Regions from separate parts of the Streptosporangium sp. NBC_01639 genome, predicted to be linked through region 4. Evidence: riboswitches for the same ligand, from Rfam matches in the RefSeq annotation. Region 4 holds a riboswitch; each other region holds the start of a gene.

Region 1 (5,755 bases), 3.4 Mb from region 4:
CGGGATGGAGATCCCGGGCAGCCCGGAGACGAACACCGGCCGCGGTGCCAGGCCGGAGAGCACCTCGCTCACCAGGATGTCCACCACGGGCCCGGTGCAGGCGACCAGCACCACGTCGGGTCGTAGCCGCTCGGCCGCCCGGCGCAGCCCCCGGGCCGACAGCACGGGGGGATCGGCGGCCACACCGGCGACGGCCGCGCGGATCTGGGCAGGGGAGGGCGTGATGGGAGTACGGATCACCGTCAGCTCCGCCGTACAGCTCGAAGGGAGATCTTCCAGCAGGTGGGCGGCCCACTTCAGATAGGAATCCGAATCGGCCACGGCCAGGACCTTCAACCTGTGACTCCAGTGTCGTGATGGGTGGACATCGACAGATGGGAACGGAGTGAGGGGACCGCCCGGGCGGTCCACCACCCGTCGGGGACGTCCACCGTCTCCACGGCGACGCCCCGGGCCGAGAGCAGGACCCGCAGGGAGGTGACCGCCGTGGACGGCAGGCTCAGCACCCGCTGCCCGGCGGCCAGCCCTCGCAGGGTCATCTCGGCGGGGATCCCGCCGTCGTAGACGGTGATCCCGGGCTGTCGACCGACCTGGGCGAGGTCATGGGGATCCTCCCGGCGGTGCGGGAAGTAGGCCACCGGCTCGGACGAGCCGAGTCCGGCCAGCCAGGTGAGATAGGGATCGCGGTGGATCAGGCCGTTGCGGACCAGCGAGGTGCCGAGGACGACGGTGCGCTCCTCGGGACGGGGTCCGCGCAGGGGCTGCGACCGCAGCCAGGCAAAGTCGTGGGTGACCAGCTCCGCTCCCCTGTCCCGTACGGCCCGCGCCAGCTCGCCGGGGACGGGCATGGCCGTGAAGACCGACAGCCGGCCGGATCGGGCGGCGGCGCGCAGTCGCAGGCCGGCGGCCGTGCCGAGGACGGTCCGCAGCGGACCGGCGGTGGCACGGGCCCGGAGCAGCGGTGTCCAGATCCGTCCGGCGAGCAGTTCCAGGAGCTTGACGGTGGCCAGTCCGTCGTCGACGATCACGATCCGGCCGGGCAGCGCGGTGAGCAGGCCCGCCTGGACCTTTCCGGAGAACGCGTCGCCGACCGTCCAGGTCACGCCCCGGCGGGGCCTGGGCATCCCGGGCTCGGGCGTGGCCAGCTCCAGCCCCGGAGGAAGGTCCAGCCGGGAGATCTCGCGGCGGGTGACAGCGAGCGGGCGCAGCCCCGCGCGGGGCACCACCCTGGCGTGCGCGCCGAGCAGCCCGGCGTGACAGGCCTCCACGGCGCAGAGCAACTGCAGCGGTGACTCCACCCATGCGACGGCCGAACTCTGCTCCCGCGCGTGGTCTCGGCCGTCCTCCACGCCGGGCGATGACCCGTTCACGACGGCCTCACCGTAACCGGGGCGGCTTACGCGCCCGGGAACTGCGGGTGAACAGGCGAGTACACCCGCTTGCGTTTCCCGCGGGGAACGGCTTACCGTGGTGTACGGAACGGTTTCGTACACTTGGCCCATGCTGCAGAGGAGCACATCATGTGGACTCCGAACGACATCCCCGACCTGACCGGCTCCACCGCGGTGGTCACCGGCGCCGGAGGCGGCATCGGGGTCCCCACCGCCCTGCACCTGGCCCGGCACGGCGCCCGGGTCGTGATGGCCGTACGGGACCTCGCCAAGGGCGAGACGGTGCGAAGCGCGATCCGGTCGGCCGCGCCGAACGCGCGGATCGAACTACAACGGCTGGACCTGGCCGACCTGAGCTCGGTACGGGCGTTCGCCGCCGCCTTCGACGGGCCCGTCAACCTGTTGATCAACAATGCGGGGGTCGGCATGATCCCCCGGCGGACCACCGCCGACGGCTTCGAGATGCAGTTCGGCACCAACCACCTGGGGCACTTCGCGCTGACCGGGCTGCTGCTGCCGCGACTGCTCGCCGGACCGGGCTCCCGGGTCGTCACGGTCTCCAGCGACGCCTACAGCCTGGGAAGGATCGACTTCGACGATCTGGGCCTGGAACGCCGCTACCGCCGGTTCTCGGCCTACGGCAGGTCGAAGCTCGCCAACCTGCTGTTCACCCTGGAACTGCAGCGCCGGGCGGGGGGACGGCTGCTCAGCGTCGCCACCCACCCCGGCGCGACCGCCACCGGCATCGTGAAGACGGGTGTGCTCACCGGACCGGTCAACGCCCTCATCCGGCTGGTGCTCCAACCTCCGGACAAGGGCGCGGCCCCCTCCCTCTACGCCGCCACCTCTCCCGAGGTGACCGGAGGCCGGTTCATCGGCCCCGGCCCGAAGACGCTGACCCTCTCCCCCAAGGCGCTGGACGAGACGGTCGCCCGGCGGCTGTGGGAGACGTCGGAGGAGCTCACAGGCGTACGATTCGAGGCGCTCACCCAACACTCGTAGCCCATCGGAGCCACCTTGCGTCTCGACCCCAGACGAGAGCGCGCGATTCTCGACGCGACCATGGAACTGCTCTCCGAGGTCGGTTTCGAGCGCATGTCCGTCGATCAGATCGCCAGGCGCGCCAGTGCGAGCAAGGCCACGATCTACCGTCGCTGGCCGGGCAAGGAGGCCCTGGTGGTGGATCTGGTCCGCAACCACCTGGAGATCGGCGTCGCACCGCCGCCCGACACCGGGTCGATGCGCGGTGACCTCGTGGCGGTGGTGGGCGGATTCTGCCGGACCCTGGAGCAGCAGCACGGCCTGGTCTTCGGGCTGCTCCCGGCCCTGCTCACCACTCCCGAACTGGCGGCCGCCCTGCGTGAGCACGTGCCGCGCCCCGACATCACCGGCACCACCCCGCTCCTCGACCGCGCCCGCGACCGGGGCGAACTGCCGGGGAGGGCCGATCCCGGCGAAATCAGAACGGTCACCGAGGCCCTGGTCTGGCACCGGCTGCTCATCGTCGGCAAGCCGCTGGACGAGTCCTTCGTCGCGGACACGGTCGACCGGGTGCTGCTGCCGCTGATCCATGCCTGGACCGAGCCCAGACGATGATCGAACCGAGCGTTTTCGCAGGTAAAGCGGCCATCATCCAAAAGATCTACGATGATGGCGAAACCGTGGGGCGAAGCGGGTGCGGCCCCCCGGCCCTGCGGCGCCCCCGTCGGCCGAAAACGCCTTACCCGCAGGCGTTCCCGGCTCCGGCCGAGCCGCCGGCGCGGAGTTGTCGATCTTTGGGGCATGCCAAGCCCACCCCCTCGATTCGGGCTTATTCCCAAGCCAGGGCAATGTGCCCTACTTGTAATCGTTTGTCCTTTTCGCGTAGCTTCTAGTCATCCCTGGTGAACGTCCAAGTCCATCAAGGTCTATGCGTCACCATTGCCCGTCCGTGCTCCCTCTGAGCGGATGACTCCGCTCGATGGACACGGCCGCCGAATCCGCGGGTCTCGCGGAACCGGGGAACCACTTTTTTGGGGTGAATCGGCGCTTTCGCGCGCCGTAGGGCACTTCCCAGCCCGAACCCGTCAGCTAACCCGGTAGGCGGCATGAGAAGCGAAGCAAGGAGTTCTCCCCTCATGGCCACAAACCGCCTCACTCCCAAGTCCCGCAACCTGGCCCACGTCCTTCTCGGGGCATCCATCCTCGTCGGCGCCGGCACCCTCGCGGCTCCCGCGGCCCTGGCAGAGGCCCCCGGGCAGAGCCCGTTGAGCGCTCCCCCGGCAGAGGTCGTCAAGACCGTCAAGTCTCCCCTCGAGCTTCAGGCCGAGCGCCTGCCCAAGGTCACCGCCGCGAAGGTCCTGGACATCGCCGCGAGCCAGATCGGCGTCTCGGAGAACGCCCAGGGCGGCGGAACGAAGTTCCAGTCCTGGTACGTGTCCTCCCCGCGAGCCCAGGAGACCGTCGCCCGTGACGGCGGCAACCCGCAGGCCTACGCCAACGCCTCCTGGTGCGCGATGTTCGTCTCCTGGGTCGGCGACCAGGCCGGCATCCGGCCCACCGTCGGCTGGGACGCCTACACCGTCACCTACGCCCAGTGGTTCAAGAACAACGGACACTGGGGCACCGTCGCCAAGCCCGGCGCCGTCGTGTTCTACGACTGGCAGGGCGGCAAGAGCATCGACGGGATCGATCACGTCGGCTTCGTGAAGAAGGACAACGGCGACGGCACGATCAGCACGATCGAAGGCAACACCGGCAACGGCAAGGTCGAGGCGCGCGTCCGGCCCACCTCCCAGGTCGTCGGCTACGGCTACCCGGTCTACAGCGGCTGATCCTCCGGCGCCGCACACCACGGTCGCCCGACTCCGGTCCGGCGGACCCACCGGCACCGAAAGGGGCCCGGCTCATGGCGGTTTCAAGGGGTCGTCGCAACACCGCTGGTGTTAGGCAGTAAGTAGATCACGCAAGCGCTCGGCTGGGGTGTCCCAGTCGAGCGTTTTGCGTGGGCGGCCGTTGAGTTCTTGGGCGACGTGTTCGATGTCCTCGGGCCCGTAGACGCTCAGATCGGTGCTTTTGGGGAAGTACTGCCGGAGCAGGCCGTTGATGCTTCTATGTCAAGCGGCGAGCTGGTGGCGGGTGATCTGGTGCTGCCAGGTTGCTCGATCGTCGGTCATCGCTCGGTGGATGACGTCGATGAGGTGACGCTGAAGGATCCGGCGGGCCCCGCGGGCGCCTTTGGTGGGTTCGTGACGGGACAGGAGTTGTTGTGCAGCGGGGTAGAAGCGTTTCTGCACGATGGCCGCGGTGTAAATCACGCTGTTGAGGCGGCGGTTGCCGCCTCGGTGGAGGCGATGGCGTTCTTGGGCTGAGGAGTAGACCGGGATCGGAGCGCAGCCGGTGTAGCGGGCGAGCTTGGCCGAGCTGGCAAAGCGGGTGATGTCACCGATCTCCGCGATCAGAACCGCCGCGGAGATGTGGCTGATCCCGGTGATCTCCAACAGTCTGGGTGCCAGCGGGGTGACGAGTTCCCTGATCGTGATCTCAAGGTCGCGGACGCGTCGGTTGAGATCGGCTATCTCAGTGGTCATGTCGGTGAGCGTCCGGTGGACGTGCATGCCCAGCCGTGCGGCGTCCAGCAGCGTGGTCAGCGAGGTCAGGCCCTTGGGGCGGGCGAGATCGCCCGGCGTGTGGTCGAGCCAGACGTGCAGGTGCGCCTTGAGCTGGTTGATCACCATGGTGCGGCGCTTGACGAGATCAGCACGGTAGTCGACCAGGACACGCAGCTCACGCACGCGCTCGTCGATGCGGTGGCGATCCAGGCCCGGGGTGGCGATAGCGGCGTGGGCGGCCGCGGCGGCGTCGATGAGGTCTGACTTGGAGCCGGTGGCGGCGTGTAGTTTGCGGTGGGCGGCCGTCAGGCGGGTGGGAACCCAGACCACCTCGTGGCCGGCGAGCAGCAGGCCGTCGGCCAAGCGGCGAGCGAACCCACGGCCGTCCTCGATGGCCCAGGTGACGGGCGTGCCGTCGGTGATCGACCGGATCCACTTCAACAGAGCGGTGATCACGAATGCGTCGTTTTTGACGGTCAGTGGCTTGCCGATCCGTCTGCCGTCGGCACCGACGGCCACTGCGACGTGGACGTGCTTGTGCGGGTCGATCCCCACGGTCACCATCGAGTCGTCCTCTCCTCTGCTGTCATGGGACGGGACAGACCGCGAGGGCCCTGGCCGGGGGACAGACCTATTGCGAGTTGACGGCTCAGCAGGCTTCTATCAAGTCACTCCCGGTCAGGGCTCTCGCCCTGCGGGCCGTCGTGGACAGATCAACGGAAAGCCTTTCGGCACGTGTTCTCCGAGTCACCCAACGGCCCGATCGGAGCATCT
Region 2 (5,755 bases), 440 kb from region 4:
CTGCAGGGCTCGCTCGATCGGCGACGCTCCGTCGACTACGCGATGCGTTTCTATCTCGCCGGGCTCTACGGCAGAGAATTCGGCCTGGCGCGGATGTATTTCTACAACTGGGGATCCGGTCGGCTACCGCTGGTGCTGCAGGCGGAGGGGACCCCGCCGACCGGGGCGGGACTCGCGGTGGAGACGCTCCAGCGGTGGCTGGTCGGGACCCGGCTGCGCGGCTGCGGGCAGGGGTCTCCCGCAGGATTGCCCGGCAACGCGTGGCAGTGTGAGTTCATCGACGAGACGGACCGCCGATTGATCGTCCGCTGGACCCATACGGGTACGGCGGATACCACTGCGGGCCCCGGTGCCGAATCACTCACCGGCATCGACGGCACGACCGCAGCGCTGCGACCAGGCGACTCGATTCGGGTGACCGAGACGCCCTTGCTGATCACTTATCGGGCCGATGATGCCGTCCCGCGCTCGGGACGAAATGGCTGGTAGTCGCGTGCACGGATGTCCCACCACGACACGGGACGATGAACCGCTTGTCACTCGTGGCCACCGCCGGAGACGGTGGTGGAGGCATCGCAACTGCGGTGCCGAACACGGCAAGGGGTGGTTGGCATGAACCGATGGAGGTCGGCCGCTGTCACGGCTTTGGCTTCGGTCGTCGCACTGTCCGTTGGGCCCGCGGCACATGCTGAAATGACAGAAGATCGAGAGTTCGCCGCGGCGAGCAAGTGTGCATCAGGACCGGGGTATCCGGATTACTCCTACACCTTCGGCTCTCCCTACAGCTTTACGTTCGGATCGACCAAGGTGAAGCATTCACAGCTGCGTATCTCGGACAAGAACGCTGCCACGGTAACGACCAAGTGGAAGGGAATGAAGATCTACCTGGAGCGCACCGACGGGCGGATCTGCGGACCGAAGACGGTGGTCTCGCAAGGGGACGGCACCTACTTCGCGGGGGTCCAGTACCTGTCCAATCCTGGATACGGTGTCCGGGCGTGCGTCAAGTACCGCACAGGCGACGTCAAATGCGGCGAGTGGAAGAAGGAATAGCCGCAGTACACGGAGGCGAGGCACCCGATGCGCCGGGTGCCTCGCCTCCCGTTCACGCGGCGCCCCACTGCTCAGGACTGGGCCGCGAGCGTCGTGGGGGCGGGTGCGGCGGCGAGCTTGGCCTGCTCGATGGAGAGCTTGACGCCCTCACGGTCGGGGCGGACGGCGCCGGCGAAGCTGTCACGGCGCCAGGCGGTGAGCTTCTCCTCCTTGACCACGTCGCCGGTCTGCGGGGCGTGGACCATGTAGCCGGGCTTGCTGATCATGCCGACATGGCCGAGACCGTGGAAGAAGACCAGGTCGCCGGGCTTGAGGTTCTTCCAGGAGACCTTCTTGGAGAACGCCGCGTACTGGTCGTAGGTGACGCGGGGCAGCTTGATCCCGGCGGCGCCGTAGGCACGGAGCATCAGGCCGGAGCAGTCGAAGCCGCCGTGGCCGGTGGCGCCCCAGACGTACGGCGTGCCACGTTTGGACAGGGCCCACTTCACGGCCTTCTTCCAGGCGGGGACCGGGGCCTTGGCGGTGAGGGCCTCTTTCAGCTTGGCGCCGGTGAGCGTCTGCGTCCCGGTCGCGGGCTTGGGAGGGGTGAGCATCGGGATCTCGGCCGCGGGCTTGGCGCCGGGGATCGTCGGAGCCTCGGCGGCGGGTTCGGGGGAGGGGAGGGGGGCGTCCGCCAGGGCGAGGGAGGGGGTCGCGAACACGGCGGCGCCGGCCACGAAAAGGGGCAGGACACGGGGGTAGATCTTGCCGGACAAGATGGTTCCTTCCATAAGGCCGGCCGGGTTAGCTGTCGGGCTCGGGCGTGGAGGCCGCCCTACGGCGCGAGAAAAGCGCTGATTCGCCCCAAGGGATCCCGTGCAGGCGGCCTGAGACACGGCTCCGGCATGCGGAGCGATGTCCCGGGCGGCCGTGGACCCCGGAAGTGGTTCCCCGGCTCCGTGCAGACCGAAAGGGGGGACGACCTGCACGGATTAGGCATCGGTTCGAATGCAGAGGACCATAACGAAACTTCACGAAAGGGTCAAGACCGCGCAAAAGCGGACAAAACGATCAGGGGGTTTTGCGGGCGCAGACTGTCCGATGGGTGAGATGGGTGTTCGTCTACCGAGACGGGGCGGTAGGGTTCCGGTATGGACGCGCGTAACATTCGCCTGGCAGTCATCCCCGGAGACGGGATCGGAGCAGAGGTCGTCACCGAGGGCCTGAAGGTCCTCGAAGCGGTCGGCGCGAAGGTGGAGACCACCACCTACGATCTTGGCGCCAAGCGCTACCACAAGACCGGTGAGATCCTTTCCGAGACGGTCCTGGACGAGTTGCGGGGATACGACGCGATCCTGCTCGGCGCGATCGGCGACCCCAGCGTGCCCCCGGGCATCCTGGAGCGCGATCTGCTACTCAAGATCCGCTTCGAGCTCGACCACTACGTCAATCTCCGCCCGGTCAAGCTCTTCCCCGGGGTCGAGTCCCCGCTGGGCAAGGCCCGCCCCGAGGACGTCGACATGATCGTCGTCCGTGAGGGCACCGAGGGGCCGTACGCCGGGGCCGGCGGCGTGCTGCGCCGGGGCACGGCGCACGAGGTCGCCACCCAGGATTCGGTGAACACGGCCTTCGGCGTCGAACGGGTCGTCCGTTACGCCTTCGACAAGGCGCTCGGCCGGACGCGCAGGAAGCTGACGCTGGTCCACAAGACCAACGTGCTCACCTACGCCGGTGACCTCTGGGCCCGCACGTTCGACCGGGTCAGCCTGGAATATCCCGACGTCGAGACCGACTACTGCCACGTCGACGCGGCCTCGATGTTCTTCGTCAGCCAGCCGGAGCGGTTCGACGTGATCGTCACCGACAACCTGTTCGGCGACATCCTCACCGACATCGGCGCCGCCATCGCCGGCGGCATCGGCCTGGCGGCCAGCGGCAACGTCAACCCCGACCGCACCGCGCCGAGCATGTTCGAGCCGGTGCACGGCAGTGCCCCCGACATCGCGGGCCAGGGCAAGGCCGATCCGACCGCGACCGTCCTGTCCGTCGCCATGCTCCTGGACCACCTCGGCCTGTCCGGCGAGGCCGCCAGGGTCGAGCAGGCGGTGGCCGATGATCTGGTCGAGCGGCTGGCCGGCCGGGCCGGGCGGACCACCGATGAGATCGGCGACGACATCGCCGCCCGAGTAACCGGCTGAGAGAGCCGCCTTCCTCCACCTCAGACGCGCCTGGCGGCTCTCGAGCCGCCAGGCGCGTCTTCGTCTGTCCCGGCCCTGCCGGTTTGCGACATCAATGCAGTAGTTTCCCGTTAGCCGGTCCATTGCAGAATGGACTCAACGGCAGACCATCACAAAGAGAAGGATTTCCGTCATGACCACCGCTCAGAAGCTCAGCTTCGACGTGCAGCCCTCCGACCACGCGCGCACCGCAGCCGAGCGCGAGCAGGTACTGGCGAACCCGGGTTTCGGGCAGACCTTCACCGATCACATGATCTCGATCGACTACACCGAGGGCGAGGGCTGGCATGACGCGCGGCTCATGCCGTACGGACCACTGAGCCTGGATCCGGCGACCGCGGTCTTCCACTACGCCCAGGAGTTCTTCGAAGGACTGAAGGCCTACCGCCAGGAGGGCGGCGCGATCGCGTCCTTCCGGCCGTACGCCAACGCCGCCCGGTTCAACCTGTCGGCGCAGCGGATGGCCATGCCGGAGCTGCCCGAGGAGACGTTCGTCGAGTCGCTGGAGCTCCTCGTCCAGACCGATCGCGAGTGGGTCCCCACCGCCCCGGGCCATAGCCTCTACCTGCGCCCCTTCATGATCGCCACGCAGGCCGCGCTGGGTGTCAACTACCCCTCCAGGGAGTATCGGTACATGGTGATCGCCTCCCCGGCGGCCGCCTACTTCGGCGCCGAAAAGGCCGTCTCGGTCTGGCTGTCCACCGAGTACACCCGCGCGGCCCCGGGCGGCACCGGCTTCGCCAAGTGCGGCGGCAACTACGCGGCGGCCTTCGTGGCCCAGCGCCAGGCCGTCGAACAGGGCTGCGCCCAGGTGGTCTGGCTCGACGCGAACGAGCACCGCTATGTCGAGGAGATGGGCGGGATGAACCTGTTCTTCGTCTACGGCGACCGTCTGCTCACCCCGGCCCTCACCGGCACGCTCCTGCCCGGCATCACCCGCGACTCGATCCTCGCCCTCGCCGCCGACCTGGGCCTGACCGCCGAGGAGGGGCGCCTGTCGATCGAGGAGTGGCAGGCGGGCTGCGAGTCCGGCGAGCTCACCGAGGTCTTCGCCTGCGGCACCGCGGCGGTCGTGTCCCCCGTCGGTTCGGTCAAGGGCGCCGACCGCGCCTGGACGGTCGGCGACGGCACCCAGGGTCCCGTCACCGCCCGGATCCGCGAGGAGCTCGTCGGCATCCAGTACGGTTCCCGCCCCGACGCGCACAGCTGGGTCCACAAGATCTGCTGACCGGCACACGAGAGAAGCCCGGCCTCCCACCCGGCCGGGCTTCCCTGTGCGTACGGCCTACTCCTCGATCAGCTTGCCGGTGTCGATCGTGAGATTCCACGGTGCCGGAAGATCGAGGGGATCACCGAGTTTCACCGATACCTCGTCGGTGTATCCAGCCTCACTTGGACAACTGAGCAGCCTGACCCTGTTCTCAAGTGCGTCGATGGCCAGATAGAGCGGAACGCCCGCTCGGGCGCAGTTCCGAGGCTTGACGAAATGATCATCGTGGATGCTGCTTGGAGAGACCACTTCGACGACCAGGAAGGTGGCGTCCGCGTACACGTGGTTGGGATCCCACTGACGTGCCGTGGCCGGGACGGCGATGAGATCAGGCTCATAGCGATCCGCCTGGCTGTTCAGGAAGATCTTGGTTTCCTGCAGGAGCTCCCACCCCTGCTCGATGGCGACCGAGACGAGCTGGAGCAGCAACCGGTAGACGATTCGAGCATGGGTGAGCGTGGGCAACTCCCTCACCACGATCCGGCCGTCGATGATCTCGATCCGATGCTTCTCGAATCGATCGACGAGCTCCAGGTAGAGCCGTTCGACCTCTGCTCGATCGTTGATCTGGTAGGTGACCTGTCTGTCCATGAGCAGTCCCATGGGTTCATCTTCCCCTCCGCGCGGGTGGGCGCAACGTGTTTGACACGCGACTAAAAGTAATCGCAAAGATTCCCGCCCGCCCGGGGTTCGGGGAAGTTCTCGTCAGTGCTTTCGAATCATGGTGAGCCCGTCGGCGATGGGCAGGATCAGTGAGGTCACCCGGCCGTCGGCCATGACCATGTCGTTGAACTCGCGGATGGCCCGGGTGCTGTCGTCGTCGGCGGTGGGGTCGGCGACGCGCCCGCTCCACAGGGTGTTGTCGACGAGGATCAGGCCGCCCGGGGCGAGGCGGGGCAGCAGGGCCTCGTAGTAGACGGGGTAGCCGATCTTGTCGGCGTCGATGAACGCCAGGTCCACGGCCTGTTCGGGCGCGAGCTCCTTCAGGCGTTCGGCGGCGGGGCCGACCCGCAGTTCGATGCGGTCGGCGACCCCCGCCTTCTCCCAGTAGCGCCGGGCGATCGCCGTCCACTCCTCGCTGACGTCGAAGCAGCTCAGCCTGCCGCCGGGGGGCAGTCCCCGGGCGATGCAGATGGAGGAGTAGCCGGTGAAGGTGCCCACCTCCACCACGTTCCGTGCGCGGCCGAGCTGGGTGATCATGGTCAGGAACCGCCCC
Region 3 (5,755 bases), 4.3 Mb from region 4:
CGGCGTCGGCGACGGAGCCGATGGGCGGCCGGTGCCCGCCCATCGTGACCGCTTCCGTCCAGCTGGCGACTCCGTCCAGCTGGCGACTCCGTCCAGCCGGCGGCTCGGGTCAGGCGCCGGCGATCGCGGGCTGACGCCGCCCTGGAGCGCGGGCTGACCCCGCGCCGGTCGACGTCGAAGTCCCGCCACCCCGGTTCGGGGCGCATGGCCTGTCCGGTCGCGGAGAGACCCGGCGCCGGGAGAGACGGCTTCCCGGGGACGACGCGACGGCCCCGGCCTCGCGGGACCCGCGCTGCCGGCCGGCTCCGCCGTGCGGCGGCACCGATCCGCTCCGTCGGACGCCGCGGTCGTCTCCCGGCGCACCGCGGCGGTCCGAACGCGGGGGCGTACCGATGACGGCGGGCTCCGGGCGATCCCCGGCCGTTCGCCGCCTCACATGATCAACAGCCGCTCAACCGACTTCGCCGAAGCTCCGGGGTATCCCAAGGCGCCCCTTGGCGGGGCGATGCCGGTCGTTCTACGAGCCGGGAAACAAAGATCAAAAACCGGAAAACAAAGATCACACCCAATGTGATGAAAGTTACAGAAGTAATGTGCTTTTAGATCTTGATGCAGTGAATGTGACGAGAGTCATAGCCCAATGGGGGAGCCGCATATCACGCGGTGATCAAGAGGCCGGGAAGGGGCTTACCGATCTCCATATTCATGGCATTGCTTTGCCGAAATTTTTGGTTCGCGGTAACTTCTGGCGGCGCGGTGACATGCCATGTCACCGCATTGTGTGACTGCTCTCCGGAGTAGGCATCGCGCTAGAAATCCAATTGGCCGCTGCTCCCCTAAGGGGTTGATCCCCATGGCGGCGGCCTGCCGAATCCGTGCAGCCAGGAGGCACGGAACCGGGGACCCAAAGGCCTTCGCGTAAGGCCAGGGGTGAATCGGCATATGTCATGCCGTAGGGCGACTTCCCTGCCCGAATCCGTCAGCTAACCCGGTAGGCATCAGTGGAAGTCCCAAGGAGAAATCCTGTCTACCACCCTGCGTAACCCCCGTCTGTCGCGCCTTGCCCGCCTTTCCCTGGGCGGTGCCGTACTCACACTGGCCGCTTCGTCGGGAGCGGTCGTACTGGGATCCACAACGGCACAGGCGACGGCCGACACCGGGCCCACTCTCCAGGTCAGAAGCACCGGCTCTCAGGCTGAGAGCACGGTCAAGGCCTCCGCCGGCACCGCGGCGCGCAGCAGCGCCAAGAAGGCGAAGGCCAAGAAGACCACGTTGAGCAGGGCCGCACTGCAGAAGGTGAAGGCCGGTAAGGCGGTCTCGGCGGCCAGGAAGCAGATCGGCGATCCGTACCGGTGGGGAGCCTCCGGTCCCGGCGCGTTCGACTGCTCCGGGCTCGTCCAGTACGCGTGGCGCAAGGCTGGGGTGACCCTCCCCAGGATCACGACCAGCCAGTACCGCGCCGTCCGGAAGAAGGTCTCGTGGCGCAGCCTGCGCCCCGGCGACCTGATGTTCTTCTACGGCAAGGGCCACGTGGGCATGTACGTCGGCAAGGGCAAGATGGTGCACTCGCCGAGCAGCGGCAAGACGGTCCGGACCGTGAGCCTGAAGGGGTACTACAGGTCCTCCTTCGCCGGCGCGGTCCGTCCCGGCGGCTAGACCGAGGAAATCGGCCCAGTCCGCCCTCCGTGGAGACACCGTTGGCGAAGTAGATCAACGGAAACGGCCTCGTGATCACTGGCGTGATCGCGAGGCCGTTCCGTGTGTGGAGCCGTATGCCGATCCGGCTGCACCGCTGAGCTTGTTCTTCTGTCCTCCGGATTTTTGTAGCGCTGTGAGGGTGCGGCCGCGTGCGACGGTCTTGCCGACGTCGCAGCGAGGCGTGGGTCGACGGTCGCCGAGATGCGGACGTGCGGTTCAGCCGGTCCGGAAGGCGTCGGCGTTGCGTGCGCACCAGGCGGCGAAGGTGCGGGGCTTGCGCTGGAGCAGGCGCTCCACGGTGTCGGTGCGGAATCCGGCGGTGTCGGCGCGCATGAGGTGGAACCCCTCGGTGATGGCCTCGGCCAGCGCCGGAGGTGCCCCTTGGGGGAATCGGGAGGCGACGGCCTCCTCTGCGGTGGTCACTGCCCGGACCGCGATGTCCCGGCCGACCGCCGCGGCGAGGATCTCGACCTGTTCGGTGACGGTGAACAGCTCCTCGCCGGTGAGGACATACTCCTGGCCTTGGTGGCCGTCGCCGGTCAGCGCCAGGGCGGCGACGGCGGCGATGTCGGCGGGGTCGATCGGCGCGTACCGGCCGGGGCCGGCCGGATCGAGGACATAGTCCGCCTCGCGGATGGTGGGCAGCCAGTCGAAGGCGTTGGTCATGAAGCCGCCGGGCCGCAGGAAGGTGGCCGGGATGTCGGAGGCCCGGATGGCCTGCTCGCGTTCGTGGTGCCAGCGACCCATGGCGGGCATGGGGTCGCCGAGCACGTTGAACGAGGACAGGTGCACGATGTGGCGCACCCCTGCGGTCTGGGCGGCGGCCACGGCGTGCCTGGTGTGGTCGAGGCCGATGCCGGGGGTGAGCAGGAACAGCCGGTCGACTCCGGCGAAGGCGGGCGGCAGCGTCGCCGGGTCGCTCAGGTCCGCCACGACGCGTTCGGCCCGCTCGGGCAGCGTGGCGGCGCGGGCCGGGTCGCGGACCAGGATGCGGAACGTCACGCCGAGCTCGTCCAGTTGGTGGACGAGCTCGCGGCCGATGTTCCCGGTGGCGCCGGTGACGAGTATCATGAAGATCCCTAAATCGTGTACCGGTTAACGAACGAGAAGAACGTTAACCGGTACACGATCTACCGTCAACCGCACCCTGGCGTCACCGGAGGTCTCGACGTGCCCGAGTTCCTGGACCTGCACAGCAAGATGTCCAAGGCGCTGCGGGCGGCGGCCGAGACGGCCGTACGGCGGCACGGGCTGCACCTGGGGCAAGATCACCTGCTCGCGGTGCTGTGGCGGCAAGACGGCCGCACTCCGGGCGAGGTCGCCGCCATGCTGAACGTCACCACCCCCAACGTGGTCAAGGCGGCAACCCGGATGGCCGCGGCCGGCCTGCTCACCCGGCGCCGCGACGACCGGGACAACCGGCTGGTCCGACTGTGGCTCACCGACGCCGCACGCGCCCTGCAAGCCCCCATCGAAAAGGAACGGCGGCTGCTCGAAGAGCAGGTCACCGCCGACCTCACCGATGCCGAACGCGAACATCTCCTCAGCGCACTGACGAAGATCCACCGCTCGGCGGCGGCCTTGCTGAACGCCCCCGCTGATCAACGCAACCCGGCCGTCACCTGACGCCACGATCTCCAGGGCCTTTTCCCCGAGCCCGGTCTGCTCTGAGCATCGCCTTGATCGTTTACTTTGCCGGCGGCGTCTCCTCCGTGGACGGGCGGGGCCGCTCCATGTCCGTCGAGTAGCATCGATCCCTGTGTCCGTCCCGAGAGGGCGCCGCGCCGTGCTCACCGGGATGCTGGCGCTGATCGGCGCCGGCCTGCTCACCGGGGCGGAGCCGCCGTCGCGGGAGACGCACGGCCCGTGGCCGGGCGCCGCCACCGTGGTCCGCGGTGAGCACTCCGTCGTGATCGGCCACCATGTCCCGCCCGCCCGCCTCCGTGACCTGGCCTCCTGTGCCGACCGCGCGCACCGTGCCGTCGGGCGGATCTGGGGACCGGTCCGGGCCGTGATCCTCTTCCCCGCCACCGACGCGGAGGCGGCGGAACTCGCGGGCGCCGGAAGCACCCGCGGGCTGGCCGCGATGGCCACCTCCGACCGGGTGATCGTCCTGCCGTCGGGCTACGCGAGGCTCACCGGGACGGGCCGGGACGTGGTGGTGGCCCACGAGCTCACGCATGTGGCCACCGGCGCGACCAGGGGCGGCCGGGTGCCGATGTGGCTGTCGGAGGGCTTCGCCGACTACGTGGGATACCGCGACTCCGGGATCGGGGTCCGCGAGGCCGCCGCCGAGCTGGCCCAGGAGGTGCGCGCGGGGCTGCTGCCCGCCCGGCTCCCGGTGGCCGCGGACTTCGCCCCCGGTGCCCCCAGGCTCGCACAGGCCTACGAGGAGGCGTGGCTCGCCTGCCGCTACATCGCGGAGCGCTTCGGCGAGAAGGCACTGGTGAGGCTCTACGGTAGCGATGTCGGCAGCGCGCTCGGCCTGTCGCAGGCGGAGCTCACCGCCGCCTGGCGTGACCACCTCCGGGAGGAACTGGCATGACGCAGACCATGACGGAGACGCGCCCGCGCAGCCGGGCGGCGGGGTGGGCGCTGGCCGCCCTCGGCGTGGTCACGCTGGCGGTCGTGGCGTTCACCACCCCCTGGCGGGCGCTGCCCGCCTCCGCCCCGTCCGTCGTCCCGGACCCGGCCCGCGATTTCACCCCCGGCCAGATCGCCCGCGCCGGCGCCTTCGACGCCGCGGTCAGCGCGCCCGCCTACCTCTCGCTCGGCCTGACCCTGGTGGCGGCCGGGGTCCTGGTGGGCACCCCGCTGGGCGCGCGGCTCGCCGGCCGGCTGAGGGGCCCGTGGTGGCTGAGGGTGCTGCTGGGCGTCCTCGTGCTCTCGGTGGCGGTGGCGGTCCTGCGCTGGCCCCTGGGCATGTGGTCGGAGACCCAGCTGCGCGCGTACGGCCTGTCCACCCAGGACTGGCTGTCGTGGAGCACCGACCGGATCAAGAACCTCGGCATCGGGACCGCACTGACCGCGATCATGGTGCTCGCGCTGGTCGCGCTGGCCCGCCGTTACCGGCGCTGGTGGATCCCCGCCGCCGTCGGCGCGTTCACGCTGACCGTGGTCGCCTCCTTCGCCTATCCGGTGCTGATCGAACCGGTCTTCAACGACTTCACGCCGATGGCCGCCGGACAGCTCCGCGACGACCTGCTCACCATGGCCGCCCGCGACGGGGTGCCCGTCGAGGACGTCCTGGTGGCCGACGCCTCGCGGCGGACCACCGCGCTCAACGCCTACGTGTCCGGGTTCGGCGCGACCCGCAGGATCGTGGTCTACGACACGCTGCTCCGGGCGCCCGCGGACGAGGTCGAGCTGGTGGTCGCGCACGAGCTGGGCCACGCCAAGGCCGGTGACGTGCTGTACGGCACACTCGTCGGCGGCCTGGGCGCGGCCTGCGGGGCCTGCCTGCTCTACCTGCTGACGTCGTGGGAGCCCCTGCGGCGGCGCACCGGGGTCGCCTCGGTCGCCGATCCGAAGGCGGTGGGGCTGCTCGTGGGGCTGCTCAGCCTGGCCACGTTCCTGTCCGGCCCGGCGCAGAACGTGGTGAGCAGGCAGATCGAGGCCCGCGCCGACGCGCACGCGCTGGACCTGACCAGGGATCCGGCCGTGTTCGTCTCCATGCAGAGAAGGCTGTCCGTGACCAACATCTCGGATCTGACGCCGGACGTCTTCGAGTACGTCCTCTACGGCTCGCATCCCACGGCGCCCGAGCGCATCGCGATGGCACGCTCATGGGCACTGCTGAACGGCATGCGGGAGCCGTGAGCCGGGCGCTGATCGTCACCAACGACTTCCCGCCCCGGGCCGGCGGCATCCAGTCGTTCGTGCACGGTCTCGCCGCCGGCCGCCCGCCGGACTCGGTGGTCGTCTACGCTCCTCGGTGGCCCGGCTGCGACGGCTTCGACGCCGGCCGGCCGTATCCCGTCGTACGGCATGCCACCTCGCTGATGCTGCCCACCCGCGCGGTCGCCCGCCGGGCCGTGGAGCTGGTCGCCGAGTTCGG
Region 4 (5,755 bases):
GACCGTCGGGGCCCTGAGGCGGGACCGGCCGGAAACGATCCTGAGGATCTCCCTGCCGTCGGCGACGAGGTGACCGCCTCACCCGTCCGGCCGGATACCGTCGATTTCCGCCTGGTCTCGGGGGCTAACTGTCGCTCGGGGCGCCGACACGCCAAAATTGGTCCGTGGTCAGGATCGGATCGGTAGGGATGGGCGATTGTGAGCGCGGGCAACTTCCGCCGGTGCTGGGCCTGCTGTTCCCCGACGGCGGTGAGGGGCGCACGCTTACGACCGCGTTGCCGCCCGGAGACGTGGTGTGGGCCGATCCCGATTACGCGGGGCCGACGGCCGGCCAACGTCCGGCGTTCTGGCTGAGCGACGAGGCGGTCGCCGGTGAGCTCTGGACCGAACTGCGGGGCGAGCACGGGCGTTCGGGCCTGTGGCCGGTGCTGCTTGAGGACTCCGTCCAGCCGTGGTCGGCTGGACAGATCGCTCCGGACGCGGTCGCCGAGATCGACAACTACCATCCTGCCGCGTTCATGGCCGAGGTGTGGGCCGACTGGACGGAGAAGGTCCATGCCGACCAGCTGGAGCTGCTGGACCCGTTCGGCCCCCGGTGCCCCGGCCCGGCTCCGTCCGGCCAACTCGCCGCCGATCCCGGCGTGGTCGCCGACTGGTACGCCGGGATGGTCGCCGAGCGCAGGACCCCGCTCGGGCTGGTCGCGGCGGAGCGAGGGGCGGACGCGCTGGCCGTCATGGGCTGGCAGGGCGCACTGAACCACAACGAGTGGATGGTCCCGCTCGCGGCCGTGGTGCGGAGCTGGGAGGACAGGTTCGGCGTGCGGGTGGTCGGCATGGGCTTCAACACCCTGGACCTGAGCGTCGCCGCTCCTCCGGTCACCCCGGAACACGCCCTGCACGTCGCCGCCGAGCACTGGACGTTCTGCCCCGACAGCGTCATCTACAGCGCGGGGACGCTGGTCGACTACGCGGAGCAGATCAGAGGCAGGAACGCCTGGTCGTTCTGGTGGGACTGACCGCCCACGCGGTGTCCCGAGGGCCGCTCCGGGTGGCGGGCGAGGGAGATCGTGCGGGGTCCGCGGACTCGGCGGGGGTCCAGGGCGCCGGACGGGGCCACGGCGGGAACCGGGCCGTGGCGGGGTCGAGGCGAGGGGGACTGGCAGGGTCGGGACGAGGGAGTGTGGCGGGGGCGAGCCGAGGGGGACGCAGCGGGGTCGGGACGAGGGGGCGTGGCGGGGCTCGGGGCGGGAGCGGACCTCCATGACCGTGGCTTTGCACGGGGCCCCTCCGGCGCTTGTGGATCTTCTCAAAAGCCTGGATCAACCCGCTGATGTGTCATTCGGCTGATCGATGGGCCGGTGAGGAGGTAAAAAGAACCGTTGACCCAGGAGTCGGTGCACCGATCTCCGTGGTCCTCATATCGATCGTGGAAATATTCGTCGAATCATCCCTCCTTTGGCTATTCTCGGGAAGAATGCCCAGGTCGGAGGCTTGATCGGCGGATGTCGCCCATTGGTCCCCCCGACGGTCGCGGCCGATCCGACACGCCGGTCGGAAGGTCAAGTGACGGCTAATAGGGCTTTCTTGGCCGATAAAGGTAGATCTTCTGGGTCTGTCATGGGTTTTGTTTTGCTTTGTCCTCGAATGGGCGCTAGTGTCCTATTTGTGTTCGGTTGGCGACCTGCCCTTCAGCAGAAGGAGCGGCCGGCCGACGTCGAATCCCGGAAGCCGCCACGGCCAGGGGAACCGGGGACCCACTTCTTGGGGTGAATCCGCCGCGACCATGCGGCGGTAGGGCAACTCCACCGCCCGAATCCGTCAGCTAACCCGGTAGACGAGATGGAGAGGACATCACTCATGGGACGCTGTGCTCCCTTCCCGCTGGTACCCGCCTCATCCGTATCAGCCCGCTAAGACTTCCTTGCCGCGCTAGAACGCGGCGCCCCCCAACGCGCCTCGCGTAGTGCCCGGGATCGCCGGCACTCCTCTCTCTCTGTGAGCGCGTATCCGCCTGTGCCCATCTGCGTGGCACCCGCGCTTCCCCGTTCCCTCGCGAAAGAGTCTCTCTCCCATGCGCCTCTCCCTTGGCATACGCAAGAACCGTTACATCGCCGCCGCCCTGCTCGGTGCGAGCGTCCTCACCTCCACGGGCGTCGTCTCGATGCTCCCCGCCACGGCCGAAACCGCCTCCGCGACCCTCCCCATCGCGGTCAAGGGCGCGTCCCTGGCGACCTCCACCCTGGTCAAGTCCGGCTCCTCGACCCCCGGCTCCGAGTCCGGTTCCGAGGTCGTCCTGCTGAACGGCTCGACCAAGGCCTCCTACTTCTGGGACGACTCCTCCGGCCGCGCCGGCGACACTGGCCTGCCCGCGAGCGGCAAGCCGATGCAGAAGGGCATGATCGCCAGCCCGAGCTGGCCGCTGATGACCGAGGGCTACGTCGTCTACAAGGGCAAGAAGGCCAAGTTCTTCGTCGGTGACCGCGGTCCCGGCGTGCCCTCCAGCAGCGGCGTCATGATCGACCTGGACGCCAAGACCTTCGCCGAGCTGACCGGCGGCACGTTCAACTCCGAGACGCTCGGGGTGGACGGCAACGGCGGCGCCGGCCACATCGACGTCGACTACGTGATCACGAAGTGGGGCACCGGCCCCGGCAAGAAGAACCGCCCCGTGCCGTTCTCCGCCGGCGCGTGGGGCCGCATCGACAACAACCCGGCCACCCCGCCCAAGGTGGTCAACAAGTAGTCGGTACGAGCCCCTCCCCGTGGGCATCGGCCGGCCCGTCCGCCGGCCGTGGACTGGAGCGGTCCCGTGCAGGGGCCGCTCTTGCCGTCGTTTCTACCGAATGACATTCTGTTGCGCATGACCAGCGTGGTATCCGACAGCACCGGCGGGGGAGGGGTGCCATGACCCTGCGCGCTCCGGCGAACGGCATCGAGCTCGCCTACGACACCTTCGGCCCGCCCGGAGAGCGTCCGCTTCTTCTGATCATGGGACTGGGCGCCCAGCGCATCCACTGGGACGACGATTTCTGCGCGCTGCTCGCCGATCGCGGGCACCACGTGGTCCGCTTCGACAACCGGGACGCCGGCGAGTCCACCCATTTCCGCGAGGCCGCGGTGCCCGCCTCCGGTGCGAGAAGGCCGGCCCCCTACCTGCTGGACGACATGGCCGACGACACCGCCGGGCTGCTCGACGCGCTCGGCTGGGAGTCCGCCCACGTGGTGGGCGCCTCGATGGGCGGCATGATCGCCCAGTCGCTGGCGATCCGTCACCCGCACCGGGTGCGCAGCCTCACCTCCATCATGTCCACTCCCAGCCCGCGCGCCGCCCCGCCGACCGAGGCCGCGATGACGGTGCTCATGACGCGGGGCGCCGCCGACCGCGAGAGCGTGATCCGGCAGGCGCTGCTGACCTGGGAGACCATCGGTTCGCCGGGATACCCGCTCGACCGGGAGCGCATCGCCCGGGTCGCCGCGCTGAGCTATGACCGGTGCCACGACCCGGCCGGAACGGCCCGGCAACTCACCGCGATCATGGCCTCCGGTGACCGCGCCCCGCTGCTCAAGGAGCTCGCGGTGCGCGCTCTCGTCCTGCACGGAGAGGCCGACCAGCTCGTGCCGCTGTCCGGTGGGATCGCCACGGCCGAGGCGATCCCCGAGGCCAGACTGATCACCTTTCCCGGCATGGGCCACGACCTGCCCCGCCCGCTCTGGCCCGAGTTCGTCGACGCGATCGACGAGCTCACCGCCGCGGGATGACGGGCTCCGGTACGGCCCGCGCCTCCCGGGGCGCGGGCCGTACCGGAGGATCAGACCTCGAGCCGCTCTTCGATGCCGCGCATGGTGTGCCGCGCGAGCGCCAGGTTGGCCCGGGCGCGGTCGAACGCCACGTAGAGGAAGAGTCCCTTGCCGCCCCGGCCGGCGACCGGGCGGATCACGTGGTACTGACCGCTGAGCGTGATGAGGATGTCCTCGATGCCGTCTTTGAGACCCAGCGACTCCATCGTCCGCAGCTTGGCCTTGACGACCTCGGTGTTGCCGGCCGCGGCGATCTGGAGGTCGAGGTCCTTGGAGCCGCCGAGGGCGCCGAGCGCCATGCCGCTGTTGTAGTCGACGACCACCGCGCCGAGGGCGCCGTCGATTGCCATCATCTCTTTGAGCGAGATATCCATGTTGCCCATTTGTGTCTCCGATTCACTGAGATATCGACATACGGGAGGTGATGGCGGCCAGGTTCGCCGCCGTTCTGCGGCCCTCCAGTCGCAACAGCCCGAGATTGGTGCCAGGGCGGGCGAGCACTGTGAGGACGATCTTTGGGCCTGCGGCGTAGAAGGCCGCGTAACCGTTGGTGCCGGAGATCAACGTCTCCTCGAAAGTGCCCTTGCCGGCCATGCTCACCAGCCGGCGGCTGAGGGCCAGGACCGCAGAGGAGAGCGCACCGGTCTGCTCGACGTCGTCCCTCAGATCGCTGGCTATCGTCAGGCCGTCGACACTGCAGGCGATGCTCCCGTTCACATCGGGTATGCGCTCGCGCAGCAGCGCCATCTCCTGCCGTATCTCGTCACGCAGTTCCACTGGCACCCTCTTTCCGAGCAGCTTCAACGTCCGCAGCCTTATCGGCATCGGACCAGGCTCACGTCAATGCCTCCAATGCGTTCCTGAGCCGGATGAGCAGGTTGATGTCGGTGGGGTCCCCCGTCGCCAGGGGGAGCACCGCCGACGGCCGGGCGGGACCCGCCGCGGTGTCCGGCGGCTCTCTGGGGCCTTCCGCGCCGTTCTTCACCCGCTTGGGCAGCGCACCGGGCGTGGCGTCCGCGCCGGCCTGCGGCATGTGCAGCAGTCCCGCCGCGGCGAGCTGCCGTACGGCGAGCAGTACGGAGTAGGCCGGGCGGCCGAGCTTGCGTGCCAGGTCCCCCGGGGTCGCCGTGGCGTCGGCGCCGACCAGCACCTCCCACTGGAGCGAGGTCAGCACCACCCGCTGGGCGGTGACGCGCCCCACCGGGACGACCGGGAGCGCGTCCAGTTCCTCAGACGGCCAGGCCTGGTTCAACTGTGCCCTCCTTCGCCTGCACTCCCGGAGCAGACCGGTCACGTCGAAATACCACTGGGGTCCGAGCCAGTGCCGGTCGCCCGGCCGGAACCTGGGCCGGTGACCGGTGGCCTCGAACAGGAAGTACGCGGCGTCGAGCACCGAGCTCAGCACGCAGAACTCCAGCTCGCCCCGGGTGAGAACGCCCTGGGCGACCAGTAGCTCGCCGCCCCACCGGTCCTCGGTGGCGGCCTGCCTGGCCTGCCGTACGGCCTGGGCGGAGATCCTGCGGCCGGAGGTCAGGAGATCCTCCACCCGGGGGGCGGCCGGACTCTCCGCATAGGTCACCCGGCCGCCGGTGAGGTAGAGCGCCCCTGCCTTGCCCAGCCGCAGCACGCCGGTGGCGCGGTCGCCGGCCAGTCCACTGAGTACGTTCTCCGTGGTCGGCATGGCTCACATCGTTATCAGGCGGCCGGAAAGCGACTGAAGACGATGCCGGGCCAAGGCCAGATTCGATCGCTCCAGATCGAGCCGGACATAAATTACCAAGGGGCCATCGAAAACCGTCTCCAATGGCTTTAATAAATGATGTCCGTTATCCGTGGTTATGATCATGTCGCTGATCCGGACCGTTCCGCCGGGGGAGGTTGCGGCGAGTCCGTCCAGGGTTGCCCGCAGGGTCTCGCTCAGCCCTGCGGCCGACTGCTCCGTGTCGGCCTGGTGGTC

Evidence for each region. A riboswitch is a leader RNA that binds a small molecule or an ion and turns the genes downstream of it on or off. The one in region 4 is predicted to bind cyclic di-AMP.
Region 1: another riboswitch for cyclic di-AMP. It lies ahead of OHA77_RS04260 (CHAP domain-containing protein); the one in region 4 lies ahead of OHA77_RS29930 (hypothetical protein).
Region 2: another riboswitch for cyclic di-AMP. It lies ahead of OHA77_RS28070 (C40 family peptidase); the one in region 4 lies ahead of OHA77_RS29930 (hypothetical protein).
Region 3: another riboswitch for cyclic di-AMP. It lies ahead of OHA77_RS07940 (C40 family peptidase); the one in region 4 lies ahead of OHA77_RS29930 (hypothetical protein).

Annotation. Positions count from the first base shown of each region.
Region 1 is NZ_CP109272.1:955,170-960,924, forward strand. Features, by position in the region: gene OHA77_RS04240 (DUF6716 putative glycosyltransferase) at 1-321, opposite strand, end outside; gene OHA77_RS04245 (hypothetical protein) at 333-1,370, opposite strand; gene OHA77_RS04250 (oxidoreductase) at 1,521-2,393, shown strand; gene OHA77_RS04255 (TetR/AcrR family transcriptional regulator) at 2,409-2,987, shown strand; cyclic di-AMP (ydaO/yuaA leader) riboswitch at 3,353-3,490, shown strand; gene OHA77_RS04260 (CHAP domain-containing protein) at 3,509-4,204, shown strand; partial or broken gene OHA77_RS04265 (IS30 family transposase) at 4,316-4,486, opposite strand; gene OHA77_RS04270 (IS110 family transposase) at 4,487-5,545, opposite strand; gene OHA77_RS04275 (IS30 family transposase) at 5,631-5,755, opposite strand, start outside.
Region 2 is NZ_CP109272.1:6,138,673-6,144,427, forward strand. Features, by position in the region: gene OHA77_RS28060 (helix-turn-helix domain-containing protein) at 1-489, shown strand, start outside; gene OHA77_RS28065 (hypothetical protein) at 613-1,053, shown strand; gene OHA77_RS28070 (C40 family peptidase) at 1,125-1,808, opposite strand; cyclic di-AMP (ydaO/yuaA leader) riboswitch at 1,811-2,041, opposite strand; gene OHA77_RS28075 (3-isopropylmalate dehydrogenase) at 2,184-3,230, shown strand; gene OHA77_RS28080 (branched-chain amino acid aminotransferase) at 3,403-4,497, shown strand; gene OHA77_RS28085 (Uma2 family endonuclease) at 4,555-5,142, opposite strand; gene OHA77_RS28090 (O-methyltransferase) at 5,245-5,755, opposite strand, start outside.
Region 3 is NZ_CP109272.1:1,785,165-1,790,919, reverse strand. Features, by position in the region: cyclic di-AMP (ydaO/yuaA leader) riboswitch at 856-1,013, shown strand; gene OHA77_RS07940 (C40 family peptidase) at 1,273-1,656, shown strand; gene OHA77_RS07935 (NAD(P)H-binding protein) at 1,915-2,769, opposite strand; gene OHA77_RS07930 (MarR family winged helix-turn-helix transcriptional regulator) at 2,869-3,324, shown strand; gene OHA77_RS07925 (hypothetical protein) at 3,458-4,243, shown strand; gene OHA77_RS07920 (M48 family metallopeptidase) at 4,240-5,517, shown strand; gene OHA77_RS07915 (glycosyltransferase family 4 protein) at 5,514-5,755, shown strand, end outside.
Region 4 is NZ_CP109272.1:6,580,320-6,586,074, forward strand. Features, by position in the region: gene OHA77_RS29920 (DUF4142 domain-containing protein) at 1-73, shown strand, start outside; gene OHA77_RS29925 (DUF4253 domain-containing protein) at 165-1,016, shown strand; cyclic di-AMP (ydaO/yuaA leader) riboswitch at 1,703-1,852, shown strand; gene OHA77_RS29930 (hypothetical protein) at 2,072-2,743, shown strand; gene OHA77_RS29935 (alpha/beta fold hydrolase) at 2,905-3,759, shown strand; gene OHA77_RS29940 (hypothetical protein) at 3,810-4,181, opposite strand; gene OHA77_RS29945 (roadblock/LC7 domain-containing protein) at 4,195-4,623, opposite strand; gene OHA77_RS29950 (hypothetical protein) at 4,634-5,479, opposite strand; gene OHA77_RS29955 (roadblock/LC7 domain-containing protein) at 5,483-5,755, opposite strand, start outside.